Regions from separate parts of the Listeria aquatica genome, predicted to be linked through region 2. Evidence: predicted binding sites of a transcription regulator. Region 2 holds the regulator's gene; each other region holds the start of a gene.
The links. Region 2 encodes Rex, which represses fermentation and respiration genes when NADH is low (regulators of the CRP and FNR family bind a similar motif). Its sites were predicted from a motif close to TTGTGAAATATTTCACAA; they were not measured.
Positions count from the first base shown of each region.

Region 1: a site for Rex is predicted at 1,774-1,791, ahead of HB912_RS07930 (flavocytochrome c). Genes of this name have one in related genera too.
Region 3: a site for Rex is predicted at 1,769-1,786, ahead of HB912_RS11345 (cytochrome ubiquinol oxidase subunit I). Genes of this name have one in related genera too.
Region 4: a site for Rex is predicted at 1,094-1,111, ahead of qoxA (cytochrome aa3 quinol oxidase subunit II). Genes of this name have one in related genera too.

Region 1 covers NZ_JAARRM010000002.1:413,838-417,335, reverse strand. Annotated here, with positions in the region: gene HB912_RS07940 (MarR family winged helix-turn-helix transcriptional regulator) at 1-135, shown strand, start outside; gene HB912_RS07935 (M24 family metallopeptidase) at 314-1,705, shown strand; gene HB912_RS07930 (flavocytochrome c) at 1,837-3,354, shown strand; gene HB912_RS07925 (nitroreductase family protein) at 3,478-3,498, shown strand, end outside.
Region 2 covers NZ_JAARRM010000004.1:105,140-108,637, reverse strand. Annotated here, with positions in the region: gene HB912_RS10255 (LTA synthase family protein) at 1-144, shown strand, start outside; gene HB912_RS10250 (DUF2238 domain-containing protein) at 258-977, opposite strand; gene HB912_RS10245 (redox-sensing transcriptional repressor Rex) at 1,094-1,735, opposite strand; gene HB912_RS10240 (ABC-F family ATP-binding cassette domain-containing protein) at 2,039-3,498, shown strand, end outside.
Region 3 covers NZ_JAARRM010000005.1:104,820-108,317, reverse strand. Annotated here, with positions in the region: gene cydB (cytochrome d ubiquinol oxidase subunit II) at 1-290, opposite strand, end outside; gene HB912_RS11345 (cytochrome ubiquinol oxidase subunit I) at 277-1,680, opposite strand; gene tadA (tRNA adenosine(34) deaminase TadA) at 2,047-2,562, opposite strand; gene HB912_RS11335 (acetate--CoA ligase) at 2,664-3,498, shown strand, end outside.
Region 4 covers NZ_JAARRM010000005.1:45,623-49,120, forward strand. Annotated here, with positions in the region: gene HB912_RS11055 (phosphomevalonate kinase) at 1-1,047, shown strand, start outside; gene qoxA (cytochrome aa3 quinol oxidase subunit II) at 1,306-2,412, shown strand; gene qoxB (cytochrome aa3 quinol oxidase subunit I) at 2,429-3,498, shown strand, end outside.

The DNA.
Region 1 (3,498 bases), on a different contig from region 2:
GGTCCAAGTCGAGAAATGCCGTTCGGATTTGGTGGTGGAATGGACCGTTCTAAAGCGGATTTACATGAATGGAAGAACATGCATCGCAGACATCGGCATTTTGGATTCGGTGGTTTTCACAGAGATTTTGAATAAGTTCATAAAATGCTAAGCTAAAAAAGCAGCGAAACAAGATCGTTTATTTTGTTTCGCTGCTTTTTGTCTGAAAATAGCTTATAATGATTGTATAGATAAGGTGTAAGTAGAATTTATTTGCGCTTTATCTATCTTTTTATATCAAGCAATTTATAATCGACCAAATAAGGAGAAAACCATGCAAAAAAAGGAAATTAGTTTAAAGCAAGTTCAAGAGCCAACCATTTTTCCAAATATCGCGCCAACGTTTTTAACGGATGATACGATGAATATGCGAAAAACCAAGTTGTTAGATCGAATGAAAGCAGAGAATTTTGATGTACTTGTTATTTATGCAGATAAAGAACATGGTAGCAATTTCGAATATTTAACGGGCTTTATTCCACGTTTTGAAGAAGGCTTATTAGTTGTGGAAAGCTCTGGAAAATGCACGGCTATTTTAGGGAATGAAAATTTAAAGTTGGCTCCTTTTTCGCGTATACCAGTTGAGCTAGTTCATAGCCCGCTTTTCTCGCTTCCGAATCAACCTATGGATAATGATGGGGCTCTTGAAACGATTTTTGAAAGGGAAGGGCTTCATCAAAAAGGTAAAATTGGGATAGTTGGTTGGAAGATGTTCACTAGTAAAGTGAATGATTCGAGGAAGTTGTTTGATGTCCCGTATTTTATTGTGCATGCAGTCATGAATGTGGCTTCTCATCAAGCGGAAGTATGTAATGCAACGTATCTTATGATTGGTGAAAATGGGGTACGTACGGTGAATAATGCAAACGAAATAGCGCATTATGAATATGGTGCGAACTTGGCTTCCAGTTGTATGTTAAATGCGATGAATCGCATTGAAATTGGAAAAAAAGAATCAGAACTTGGGGAAGCTTTATCAGCGGAAGGGCAAAATCATTCGGTTGTGACAATTGCTGCAACAGGGAAGCGTTTCGAAATGGCTAATATTTATCCAACGCATAAGCCGCTTAACTTGGCGGATCCATTATCCCTCACGGTAGGATATAAAGGGGGGTTATCTAGTCGAACTGGTTTTGTTGTTCAAAATGAGGAACAACTGCCGAGTGAGCAAAAGGATTATTTGGATAGAGTTGCAAAACCGTATTTTCGCGCGGTAGTAAGCTGGTTAGAGGAAATTAAAATTGGGATGAAGGGAAGAGAATTATATCAACTGGTTGAAAACGTCTTTCCTAAAAAGGATTATCACTGGCATTTAAATCCCGGACACCTAGTTTCGGATGAAGAATGGATGTCATCTCCCGTTTATAGCGACTCGAATCAAATCTTAAAAAGTGGCATGATTTTTCAAATTGATATCATTCCTTCTATTAAAGGCTACACGGGAGTAAGTGCAGAAGAATGCGTAGCGTTGGCAGATGAAAAGTTGCAAAAAGCAATCAAAATGGAATATCCAGCATTATGGGACCGAATTTCTGCGAGGAAGAGTTATTTAATAAATGAATTAAATATTGAACTCAGTCAAGATGTTATTCCGCTTTCGAATACTGTAGCTTATATGCGGCCATTTTTCTTGGCTAAAGATCAAGCGTTTCAAGTGAAAAACTAACACAAAGCAAACCGGCTATGTTAATTTAGCCGGTTTGTTTGATTAGAAAATAAATGATATAGAATTATATGTGAAAAAGGTAACAACCGTGTTATACTAAAAAAGGTAAAAACAAAAACGGAGGGAAAGTCATGAAAAAGAAATGGTTAGCTGCGCTTAGTTTAATTTTGACCGTCATTCTAGTTATTGCTGGTTGCGGGTCAAACGCTGACAAGGCCAAAGAGAAAAAGGAGAGTAAATCTGAGAAGACGGAAGCAAATTCAGGTGCGTCTGAGGCGAGTTATACAGAGCTTAGTAAATTAAAGAAAAAATATGATATCGTCATCGTTGGTGCTGGCGGTGCAGGAATGACGGCGGCTCTTGAAGCAAAGGAAAAAGGCATGAATCCAGTGATTTTTGAAAAAATGCCTGTTGCCGGGGGAAACACTTCTAAAGCGTCTTCTGGAATGAACGCATCTGAAACGAAATTTCAAAAAGAGCAAGGAATTAAGGATAGCAATGATCTTTTTTATGAAGAAACGCTTGCTGGTGGACATGGAACAAACGATAAGGCGATGCTCCGCTATTTTGTAGATCATTCTGCGAGTGCGATTGATTGGCTAGATAGTAAAGGAATTCGTTTAAATAACATCACGATTACAGGTGGCATGAATGAAAAACGGACGCATCGGCCAGAAGATGGATCGGCTGTTGGACAGTACTTAGTGGATGGATTGCTTAAAAATGTCAAGGAAGAACAAATTCCTATTTTTGTAAATGCCAACGTAGTCGATATTTTGGAAAAAGATGGACAAGCAGATGGTGTGAAAGTACGCTTTAATGATACAACAGAAAAAACGGTTCACAGTTCAGCGGTTGTTGTGACGACTGGCGGATTTGGTGCGAGCAAAGAAATGATCGAGAAAGCGCGACCTGATCTTAAAAATTATGTGACAACAAACCAAGAAGGAAGTACCGGCGATGGGATCAAGATGATTGAAAAACTGGGCGGCACAACGGTTGATATGGATCAAATTCAAGTGCACCCGACAGTACAACAAGATAAATCTTACTTGATTGGTGAAGCCGTTCGAGGAGAAGGGGCTATCCTTGTTGATAAGGATGGGAAACGTTTTGTAAATGAAATGGATACACGTGATAATGTAACGGCAGCAATTAATAAGCTCGGAGATAAGTCGGCGTATTTAATTTTTGATGCAGGTGTGAAAGATCGCGTGAAGGCAATCAAGCAATATGAAAAAATGGGCGTTGTGAAAAAAGCGGATTCGGTTGAAGCTTTGGCAAAAGAAATTGATATGTCAGGCGACACGCTCGAAGCTACTGTAGATACTTGGAACCAAGCAGTGAAAGACAAAAAGGATACAGCATTTAACCGGACAACGGGGATGGACCATGATTTGTCGAAAGCGCCATTTTATGCAATCAAAATTGGACCGGGAATTCACTACACAATGGGTGGCGTTAAAATCAATACGAATACAGAAGTCCTTAATAAGGACGGGAAACCAATTCCTGGTTTGTTTGCAGCCGGAGAAGTAACTGGTGGCTTGCACGGAGAAAATCGAATTGGTGGAAACTCGGTTGCGGAAATTATTATTTTTGGTCGTGAGGCGGGTGTGAAATCTGCTGAATTTGTAGAGAAAAATTAATTTTAGTAGGGAGACCTCTTTTTCTTGCGAGAAGAAGGGGTTTTTGCTTTAGGCATATTAGTTGAAATGATTGGTCATTTATTTGTATACTTAAAACAATTTTGAACGAAAGAAGTGTGTATGATGCGTGAAAATAATAATTTT
Region 2 (3,498 bases):
ACCCACTATGATGGCTCTAAAATGCCACTAAACGACTCCATCAAAGAACGCTTTGATGCTAGTCGGAAGTTGTTGCAGTACTCAGACAGCTATGTGGAAAATTTCCCGAAACAAAAAGATGAAGAAAAGCAAGAGGAGAAATAAAAAACGAGACTAACTAGCCAAAAATAAAAGAACAGAAATCGTTCAATGAAGCCATTTGTAGAAATGGTAGATTTAACGATTCTGTTCTTTTTTGTTTTATTCCGAGCTTATTTTCATTTGGTTTTCTTCCAATTTTTCCGCTTAAAAGTAAATTGCTTCATCCACGGTAAGCCCTTCTTAAGCGCGATATAACCAATTATCGCAATAACAAGTGCTCCTAAAATATCTACAATGATGTCTCCCATCGTATCAGCAAGTGCTGCCCGTCCAACATAAGGCGTGCCTCCTGATGATTCAAAGCGTTGCATGTTAAGTCCAAGTAACCCATCAAACGTGTATTCATAGACTTCCCAAAATGCGCCAAGTGTGACTGCGAAACAAAAAGAAAAAACAGCTACAAAGCCTGGCTTCATTTTCAATACAACATTTTCATTGAAGTTCAACAAGCTTACAAAAGAAAAACCTATCGCTCCTAGCATCGCACCACTGAAAATATGCAAAATTTTGTCCCAATAAGGAACAATCGAATAAAACTTTTGAATCGTTCCTAAATAAATGGAACCGTAAAGGAAAATAATAAACAATAAATACACGAGTCCAGGAATTTCAAACTTAAAACTTCTTGCAAGAATTGACGGAAGCGCCAAAATTAAAATCCCTAAAATAATTTCGACCAATAAGAAAATATAGTCACTTTGTAAAGTTACTTTTGGGCCGTGTACGGGTTGCTCAACAGGTGCGGTGAAAATCTCAAATACCGTAAAAACAAGTGACACCGCCATTGACGCAAAAATAAATAGTGCTACCCACTGCGTCCAGTTCAATTTTTTAATCCAGTTCATTCTTTTGTACCTCCCAATCATTTTAACAAGGCTCTCCGCCTTTCTTTACCCAAAAATAGTCAGAAAAAAACCGACATGATTTTCTCATGCCGGCGCAAAAGCTTTCTTTAATTTTTGGAAGGATAATTTTCCAAGAAATAAATGAGCGTTTGCAGTTCCGTCGTCAAATCAATGTGGTGTACGCGAACTTGTTTAGGAACGCTGATTCTCGCTGGGGTAAAGTTTAAAATTCCTTTCACATCAGCTTCTACGAGCTTATCTACCGTTTCCTGAGCTTCATCAGCTGGAACCGTTAAAATGACTACTTCCACTTGATTTTCTTTCAAAATCTCTTCCATATCATTTAAATGATAAATTGGAATTTCTTGTTGAACCGTACCCACTTTGGCAGGATCAACGTCAAAGGCTGCACAAACGCGGATATTGTTGTTTTTCATGAAGTTATAATGAAGCAGAGCCATCCCAAGGTTTCCGACTCCAATGATGGCTACATTAGTTTCTTTATCTTGACTTAATGTTTTACCAAAAAAATCAAGTATGTAAGAAACATTATAGCCATACCCTTTTTTCCCTAACGCTCCGAAGTAAGAGAAATCACGACGAATCGTTGCAGAGTCCACTTTCACAGCTTCGCTTAATTCCGCTGAAGAAACGCGCTCCTTGCCTGATTCGTAAAGATATTTCAAATAACGATGATAAAGCGGTAAACGCTTCGCCGTCGCCTGCGGGATTTTTGTTGTTTCATCCATATTCTTCATTCGTCCTTTCTACCTTAAAATTCACTTTTTTGACTACAAATCTGCAGTTAATTTAGTTTGAAGCTGTTCTTACTTTCACAATGCTTGCTTTACTACTATAAACATTTCACAAGCAATGCACAATCTTTTTGCTCAAAAAAACCAAAAAAAGTACTTAATTGTTTAATTCAACAGACCGTTCTATTTTATTTTACTGTAAAATCACAAATAAAGCTAACTATTTCACATAATTTTTTTATGTGATTGCATGATAAACCGCTTTAAGCTAAACTAATAGAGATGGGAGAGAGAAAAATGATTCTATTACAAGCGCAACAAATTGCAAAATACTTTGGCGCAGAAGTGATTTTAGAAAATATAAAACTCGAAGTGAAAACAAACGACCGGATCGCGCTTGTTGGCCGAAATGGTGCTGGGAAATCGACACTTCTTAAAATTATTGCCGGACAAATCGGCTATGATGCAGGAACCATCTCACATCCAAAAAATGTGCGGATTGGTTACTTGGCACAAAACACTGGACTTGAATCAAGCAAAACCATTTGGAATGAAATGCTTGCTGTCTTTGATGATTTATTGGAGCTTGAAAAAGAGATCCGTATGATGGAAAAACGCCTTGCAGATACTAGTTTATATGAGGACCCTGAGTCTTCAAAACAAGCGCTTGAAACCTATGATAACTTACAGCATCTTTTCAAAGAACGCGGTGGTTATACGTATGAAGCAGAAATTCGTTCCATCTTGAACGGCTTTAAGTTTTATCAAGAAGACTATGATAAACTCGTCTCCTCGCTAAGTGGCGGGCAGAAAACACGACTTGCGCTTGCCAAACTACTTTTATCAAAGGAAGACTTGCTGATTCTTGACGAACCTACCAATCATCTTGATATCGAAACACTCGCTTGGCTAGAAAATTATTTACAAAACTATGCGGGCGCGCTTTTGATTGTTTCACACGATCGCTATTTTCTCGACAAAGTGGTCAATCAAGTTTATGAAATCAGCCGTACGAAAATGCAGCACTACACGGGAAACTACAGTCGCTACTTGGTTCTCAAACAAGAAAAACTAGAACGTGAATGGAAAGAATTTGAAAAGCAACAAACTGAAATTGGAAAACTTGAGGATTTCGTTGCCCGCAATTTGGTTCGCGCTTCAACCACTAAACGAGCGCAGAGCCGCCGAAAGAAGCTTGAAAAAATCGAACGTCTGGACCGGCCTGAGGGAGCGGAAAAAGCGGCTCACTTTGGTTTTCAATTTGAGCGTGCCTCTGGAAACGATGTTTTATTTGTTGAAGAACTTGCAATCGGCTATGACAAAGAAAAAACAGTTTCGAAAAACTTAACCTTTGAAATGAAGCGTCAAGATAGTCTTGCACTTGTTGGACCAAATGGAGTCGGAAAATCGACATTGCTCAAAACGCTAATCCAAGAACTTTCTCCACTAAGTGGTAGCTTTCACTTCGGTGCAGGCGTGAAAATCGGTTATTATGACCAAGAGCAGGCGAAACTTTCTTCAAACAAAACCGTACTGCTGGAGCTTTGGGACGACTATCCCGAGCTTGACGAAAAAGTCATTCGAACAACACTCGGCAATTTTCTTTTTTCTGAAGACGATGTTTTAAAACTAGTTTCTACACTGAGTGGTGGCGAAAAAGCCCGACTTGCTCTTGCCAAACTAACCCTTCTTGGCGCTAACGTACTTATTCTTGATGAACCGACTAATCACCTTGACATTGAGAGTAAGGAAGTACT
Region 3 (3,498 bases), on a different contig from region 2:
CCACGTGCAATGAGTGCAAGTAGTAGAACGACAAACGGAATGTAGTAACCGCTAAACATTGTCGCATACCAGTTTGGAAAAGCAGCAAAGATTGCACCACCTGCTGTTAGTAGCCAAACTTCATTGGCATCCCAGAACGGGCCAATTGTGTTTACTAGAACGCGTCGTTCTAAGTCATTTCTTGCCATAAAGCGCGTAGACATTCCGACGCCGAAGTCAAATCCTTCAAGGAAGAAAAATCCGACGAACAAAACAGCGATCAACAGAAACCATAGCTCATTCAGTGACAATTTCGTCGCCCCCTTTATCAAATGGATCGACGGAAACTTTTTCTTGTTTCTTCTCACCATAAGGTCCTTTTTTGATTTCGCGAATAAATAAGTATACTAAAACAATCAATAAGATTGAGTAAATCGTTGAGAAGGCGATAATCGAGAAGAGCAGTGAGCCAGCTGAAACGTTTGGTGAAACAGCATCTGCCGTCTTTTGATACCCGAAAACAACCCAAGGCTGACGTCCAATTTCTGTCATAATCCATCCCATCGAGTTAGCTAAGAACGGGAAGAATAGCATTGGAACCATTAGACGCAAATACCATTTCGCATTTTCGAGTTTCTTGCGCCATGCAAGTACAACACCAATCAGTGCGAAAAGAATCATTAGCATTCCAGCAGCAACCATGATACGGAAGCTCCAGAATGAAGTGCGCACTGGTGGGATATAATCGCCCGGTCCATATTGTTGTTCATATTGCGCTTGAAGTGTATTCATCCCTTCTACTGAACCACTTAATGTAGAGTAAGATAGGAAACTTAGCGCATATGGAATTTCAATTGACCACGTATTTTTGCGGTTATCTACGTCAATACCAGCAATCGCTGTCCACGGAGCTGGATCCGCAGTATCCTCCCAAACACCTTCTGTTGCAGCCATTTTCATTGGTTGCGTTTTGACCAAGTATTGTGCTTGCGAGTGACCGCTGAACGCTGTACCAAATCCGCCAATGATGGCAAGTACAAGCGCTACTTGGAAAGAGCGTTTGAAGAAGTTTGTATCTTCCTTTTTAAGCATTTTATAAGCACTGATCCCTGCAACGAAGAAAGCTCCTGTTGCGAACGCACCAAAAATAACGTGCGGGAATTCAACGAGTAGCTGACCATTCGTGATAAGTGCCCAAAAGTCATTCATTTCAGCACGACCATTTTTAAATTCGAAACCAACTGGATGTTGCATAAACGAGTTAGCAGCGAGAATCCAAAAGCTTGAAAGAATCGTACCAATCGAAACAAGCCAAATACATGCTAAATGAAGTTTTTTTCCGAGGCGATCCCAACCAAAAATCCATAGACCGATAAATGTCGATTCCATGAAGAAAGCAAGAAGCGCTTCAATAGCTAGCGGAGCACCAAATACGTCCCCCACGAAACGAGAATAATCGGACCAGTTCATCCCAAATTGGAATTCTTGGATGATCCCGGTTACGACACCGACTGCGAAGTTAATCAGAAACAAGTGTCCCCAAAACTTCGACATTCTTTTGTAAACATCTTTTCCTTTCACAACATACAACGTCTGCATGAGCGCGACCATGAACACAAGTCCAATGGATAGCGGCACGAACAGAAAGTGAAAGATCGTTGTTGATGCGAACTGGAAGCGGGCTAGAAACAAAGTATCCACCCTTTTCCCCTCCTTTTTTTGCGTTTTACATGTCTTTTTCAAGCGCTTGCAAAGATTGTGAAAAAAAACCGAAACAAACCGCTAGTGGTTGTTCTCCTTTTCACAATCATAGGTAAATCTCACTACAAAGTCTTTTTGCGCAAACACTATAAGAAAAATTATTAAACTAGAATAAGTTCTGTATACAGTACATTTTATCCTATTTCGCCTGAAAATCATTTAGTTCTTTAGTAGCTTTTTTATAGCTTACTGTACACAATTAAAGCAGACAAAGTTAAAGCCTTCGCTAGACTTAAGCTAGAGTTTTGCTCGATTATTCACATTCAGAAATAAAAATAGGGATTCCCCTAAAATAGTAAAAAAGACTCATTCGTTTTTTTGAGACTTGTAATTTTTTTTACGCTCCCTCAGATCCTTAAAAAATGAGGTGAGCAGTTCCGCCGTTTCTTGCTGCAGAAGTCCTTTTTCCACTTCACAGGTATGATTGAAGCGATCGTCTTCCAGTAAATTCATCAGTGTTCCTGCAGTTCCCGCTTTTGGGTCACTAGCGCCGTAGTAAACTTTATGAATTCGTGAGAGTAAAATGGCGCCACTGCACATCGGGCAAGGTTCAAGCGTTACATATAAATCGGCGCCTGAAAGTCTCCAAGAACCTTGATTAATGCAAGCATCTTGAATGGCTAAAAGTTCTGCGTGTGTAATAGCATTTTGGGAGGTTTCTCGCAAATTATGGCCTCGTCCGATAATTTCTCCATCTAATACAACAACCGCTCCAATTGGTACTTCACCAAGATCGCGCGCCTTTACAGCTTCTTTTATCGCTTCCCGCATGAATTTTTCTTTTTCCACTTCTGCTCCCCACTTCTCAACCGTTTTTTTCATCTTAGCATAATCCTGCTTTTCTTTACAGTTGCTTTTTAGATTTAAATATATTACCATGTTCTATTATCAGGTACTAATTTTTTAAAAGGAGGAAATCTATTTTGTATTCAGAAAACTTAATTGCACCCGAACTCTATAACATTACAGACGAAATCACAAAATTCGCCTCTGACAAAACAGCCTTAATCTGGAAATCTCCAGATGCGCCTGAAAGAAGCTGGAGCTACAATGAGCTACTTGCTGAAGCGCGTAGATTTGCAAACGTTGTTACCGAAGCAGGAATTAAAAAGGGAGACCACGTCATTGTCATCACGCCTCGCTTACTTGAAACCTATTCCATTTATATGGGTTTATGGATGGCTGGTGCCATTATTATTCCGGCATCCGAACTTTTAAAAGCACACGATCTTGAATATCGTATTCACCAAGCGGGCGTAAAAGGGATCATCGCCTATGCGGGTCTTCATCAAGAGATCGATAAAATTTCGAACATTGATTCCTTGCTAAAAATGCGTATTCTACTCGATGGAACCGCCTTAGAATGGACAAACTATGCGACAGTCATGGAAAAGGCTTCCGCTGAATTTACTCCCGTTGAAACTCACCGCGACGACCCTTGTTTACTTGCCTTCACAAGTGGAACGACTGGAAACCCGAAAGGTGTGGTACACGTTCACGGCTGGGGCTATGCGCATATCCGGATCGCGGCTGATCACTGGCTTGATATTCGTGAAAACGACCGAGTTTGGGCGACCGCTGGACCCGGCTGGCAAAAATGGATTTGGTCACCATTTCTTTCCGTTCTCGGAAAAGGCGCAACGGGATTCATGTATAGCGGACGATTCTCCCCAGAAAACCAACTGAAACTGCTAGAACAGCAGCAAATTAATGTCCTTTGCTGTACGCCGACCGAATATCGTTTAATGGCCAAAGTGA
Region 4 (3,498 bases), on a different contig from region 2:
ATTCCTGGAAAACTTTATATAGCAGGAGAATATGCGGTGGTGGAATCTGGACATACAGCTGTTTTAGCTGCGGTCGATCGCTACATTACGCTAGTTCTTGAAGACGCACCAAAAAATGAGCTCAAAATCCCACACTATGAGGATCAAGTGACCTGGAAGACGGGCGAAGAGCTAAAGACAAACGGAGAGCACTGGTCATTTACAGCCGAAGCAATTAATACAGTAACAGCTTATTTGAAGGCTCAGGGAATTTCGCTTACGCCAATTAAAATGACGATTCAAACAGAATTGATTGATGCTTCCGGTTTTAAATATGGACTTGGTTCAAGTGCGGCGGCGACAGTAGCTGTTGTGAATGCCCTACTTGAAAAATTTGCACCAAATACCGATTTACTGACAAGATTTAAACTGGCTGCTCTTTCGCATCTCGTCGTACAAGGAAATGGCTCTTGTGGCGACATTGCTTCTTGTATGTATGGCGGTTTCATTGCCTATACAACTTTTGATCAGGAATGGATTAAGCGGCATCTCCCGTATGAATCTTTAGATTGGTTCATTAAAAATGATTGGCCAGCGCTAAAAATTGAACGGTTAACGATGCCTGATTGGCCATTTTTAGTTGGCTGGACGGGGAAACCTGTTAGTACGGGACGACTTGTTTCTGAAATTCAATTGTTTAAACAAAAAAGTCCAGCGGCGTACAAGCAGTTTTTAGATGATTCATCAGAGGCTGTTCAGAGGCTGTTAGAGGGCTTAGAAAAACAAGATCAAACAATGGCTTTTGGGGCTATCAAAGAAAATAGACGCTTACTTCAAAATCTTGGCTTGCAAGCAGGGGTACAAATTGAAACGGAGCTTCTTGAAAAGTTAGCGCAAATTGCGGTCGATTGTTCTGGCGCAGGAAAATCTTCTGGTTCTGGTGGTGGCGATTGCGGTATTGCTTTTTTACCTGACTCTAGAGCGGCAGAAAAAGTCAAAAGTGCGTGGCAAGAAACAGGAATTATGCCACTACCATTTCGTACGGGACAGGTGAACATCAAAAAATAAGGCTTAAAAACTCGATCTTATTTCACTAGGTCGGGTCTTTTTTTGTTTGTGAAAAAATTAATATGTACAGTCTTTGAATAATTGATAGATATAGGTTATAATATTAAGCGAATATGCACATAGTGTTTTTTATTGCTTGAGAAGTTTGTGAAAATAATCGAATACATGCTTTGCGGGAGTAGAAAACAAACTAGGAATCATACTATATTTTTGCGCGTTATACGAACTGTATACTTCAAAAGGAAAGAGGGGATTAGGGTGTCAAAGATACTGAAATCATTACTTCTTGCCGTTTCTGCTGGATTTCTGGCTGTTTTAAGCGGCTGTGGTGATTTGACGGTACTAGATCCAAAGGGACCGGTTGCGAAAGATCAGAGCAATCTAATTATCTATTCGATATTCTTTATGCTACTGATCGTGCTGACCATTTTTGTGTTGCTTACGATTATTTTATTTAAATACCGTGAACGAAAAAATCCAAAGAACTACGAACCAAATATGCACGGGAGCCGTAAATTAGAAATTTTATGGACGCTTATTCCAATCATAATCGTTATTGCACTTGCAATTCCAACTGTAAAAACGATTTATGCGGGTGAAGAAGCTCCAAAAGTTACATCGCATAAGGATCCAGTTGTGATTTATGCGACAAGTGTAGACTGGAAATGGATATTCAGTTATCCAAATGAAAGCATTGAGACTGTCAACTATGTACATATTCCTACAGATCGACCAGTTCTCTTTAAATTAACATCCGCAGATACAATGACAAGTTTTTGGGTGCCGCAACTAGGTGGTCAAAAATATGCCATGACTGGTATGACGATGAACTTGTATTTACAAGCTGATGAAGAAGGAACTTATAAAGGGCGTAATGCGAACTTTAACGGAGAAGGCTTCCATGAGCAACGCTTTGATGTGGTCGCACAATCTGAAAGCGACTATAAAGCGTGGGCGAAGAAAACAAAAGCTGACTCTCCACTCATCACACAAGATATTTATGATCGCTTGCTTATTCCAGGTGGCTCGAAAGAGAAGAGTTATTCAGGAACCCACTTAGCCTTTGTTGATGTGGCTGCAGATCCTGAGTATGTCTTTTATGCGTATGAACGTTTTGGTTACAAGTTAACGAATCCGCATAATCCAAACGAAAAAGTGACGATTTCTGATAAACCGCTTAAACCAGCGCGTCCAGTTACGGTTACAAATCCGCAATTTGAACGCCATGATATGGATCCGATGATCATTAAAAACGGTGAGAAATATCACTCAGATAAGCATTATGATAAAGAAATGAAAAAAATGGAAGACGACATCCAAACGAACGAATTCAATAAAAAAGAATCTGACCATGAGGGCCATTAAAGGGGGAAACTAAAACATGAAATGGAATGAATTTATCATCACTGGCGACCCTCTGATCTTAGGTGCACAAGTTTCGATTGCACTCGTCAGTATTGGGATTGTCGTGCTATTAACGTATACGAAAAAATGGAAATGGCTTTTCAAAGAATGGATTTCTTCCGTTGACCATAAACGGATTGGGATTATGTATTTGATATCTGCTGTTTTAATGTTTTTCCGGGGTGGCGTGGATGCGCTCATGATGCGTACCCAACTGGCTTTACCGGGAATGAAATTTTTAGACGCACAGCACTATAACGAAGTATTTACAACGCACGGAACGATCATGATTTTGTTCATGGCGATGCCGTTTGTTATCGGGTTAATGAATATTGCGGTGCCGCTTCAAATTGGAGCACGCGATGTTGCATTCCCATTCTTAAATAATTTGAGTTTCTGGACATTCTTTATGGGGGCAATGCTTTTCAACTTGTCCTTTGTAATTGGAGGTTCCCCAGCAGCAGGCTGGACAAACTATGCACCTCTTGCAGAAGAATTTAGTCAAGGTTATGGAATTAACTTTTACTTACTCGGGGTTCAGATAGCCGGGATAGGGACTTTGATGACGGGGATCAACTTCTTTGTCACGATCATGCGGATGAGAGCTAAGGGTATGACGCTGATGAAAATGCCAATGTTTACTTGGACAATTTTGATCACTTCTCTAATTATCATCTTTGCGTTCCCAGTTTTGACAGTGGCGCTTGCCCTCATGTCATTTGACCGGTTATTCGGGACAGCATTCTTTACACTGGCAAACGGTGGTTTACCGATGATGTGGGCCAACCTTTTCTGGGTTTGGGGGCATCCGGAGGTATACATTGTTATCCTGCCGGCATTCGGGATTTTCTCGGAAGTTATTTCTACCTTCTCGAAAAAGAAACTGTTTGGATATCCAGCCATGGTTGCTGCCATTGTTGTTATTTCCATTTTAAGTTTCATTGTTTGGGTCCATCACTTCTTTACGATGGGATCAGGCGCACTTGTTAACTCGTTCTTCTCAATCACAACAATGATGATTGCGATACCGACGGGGATTAAAATATT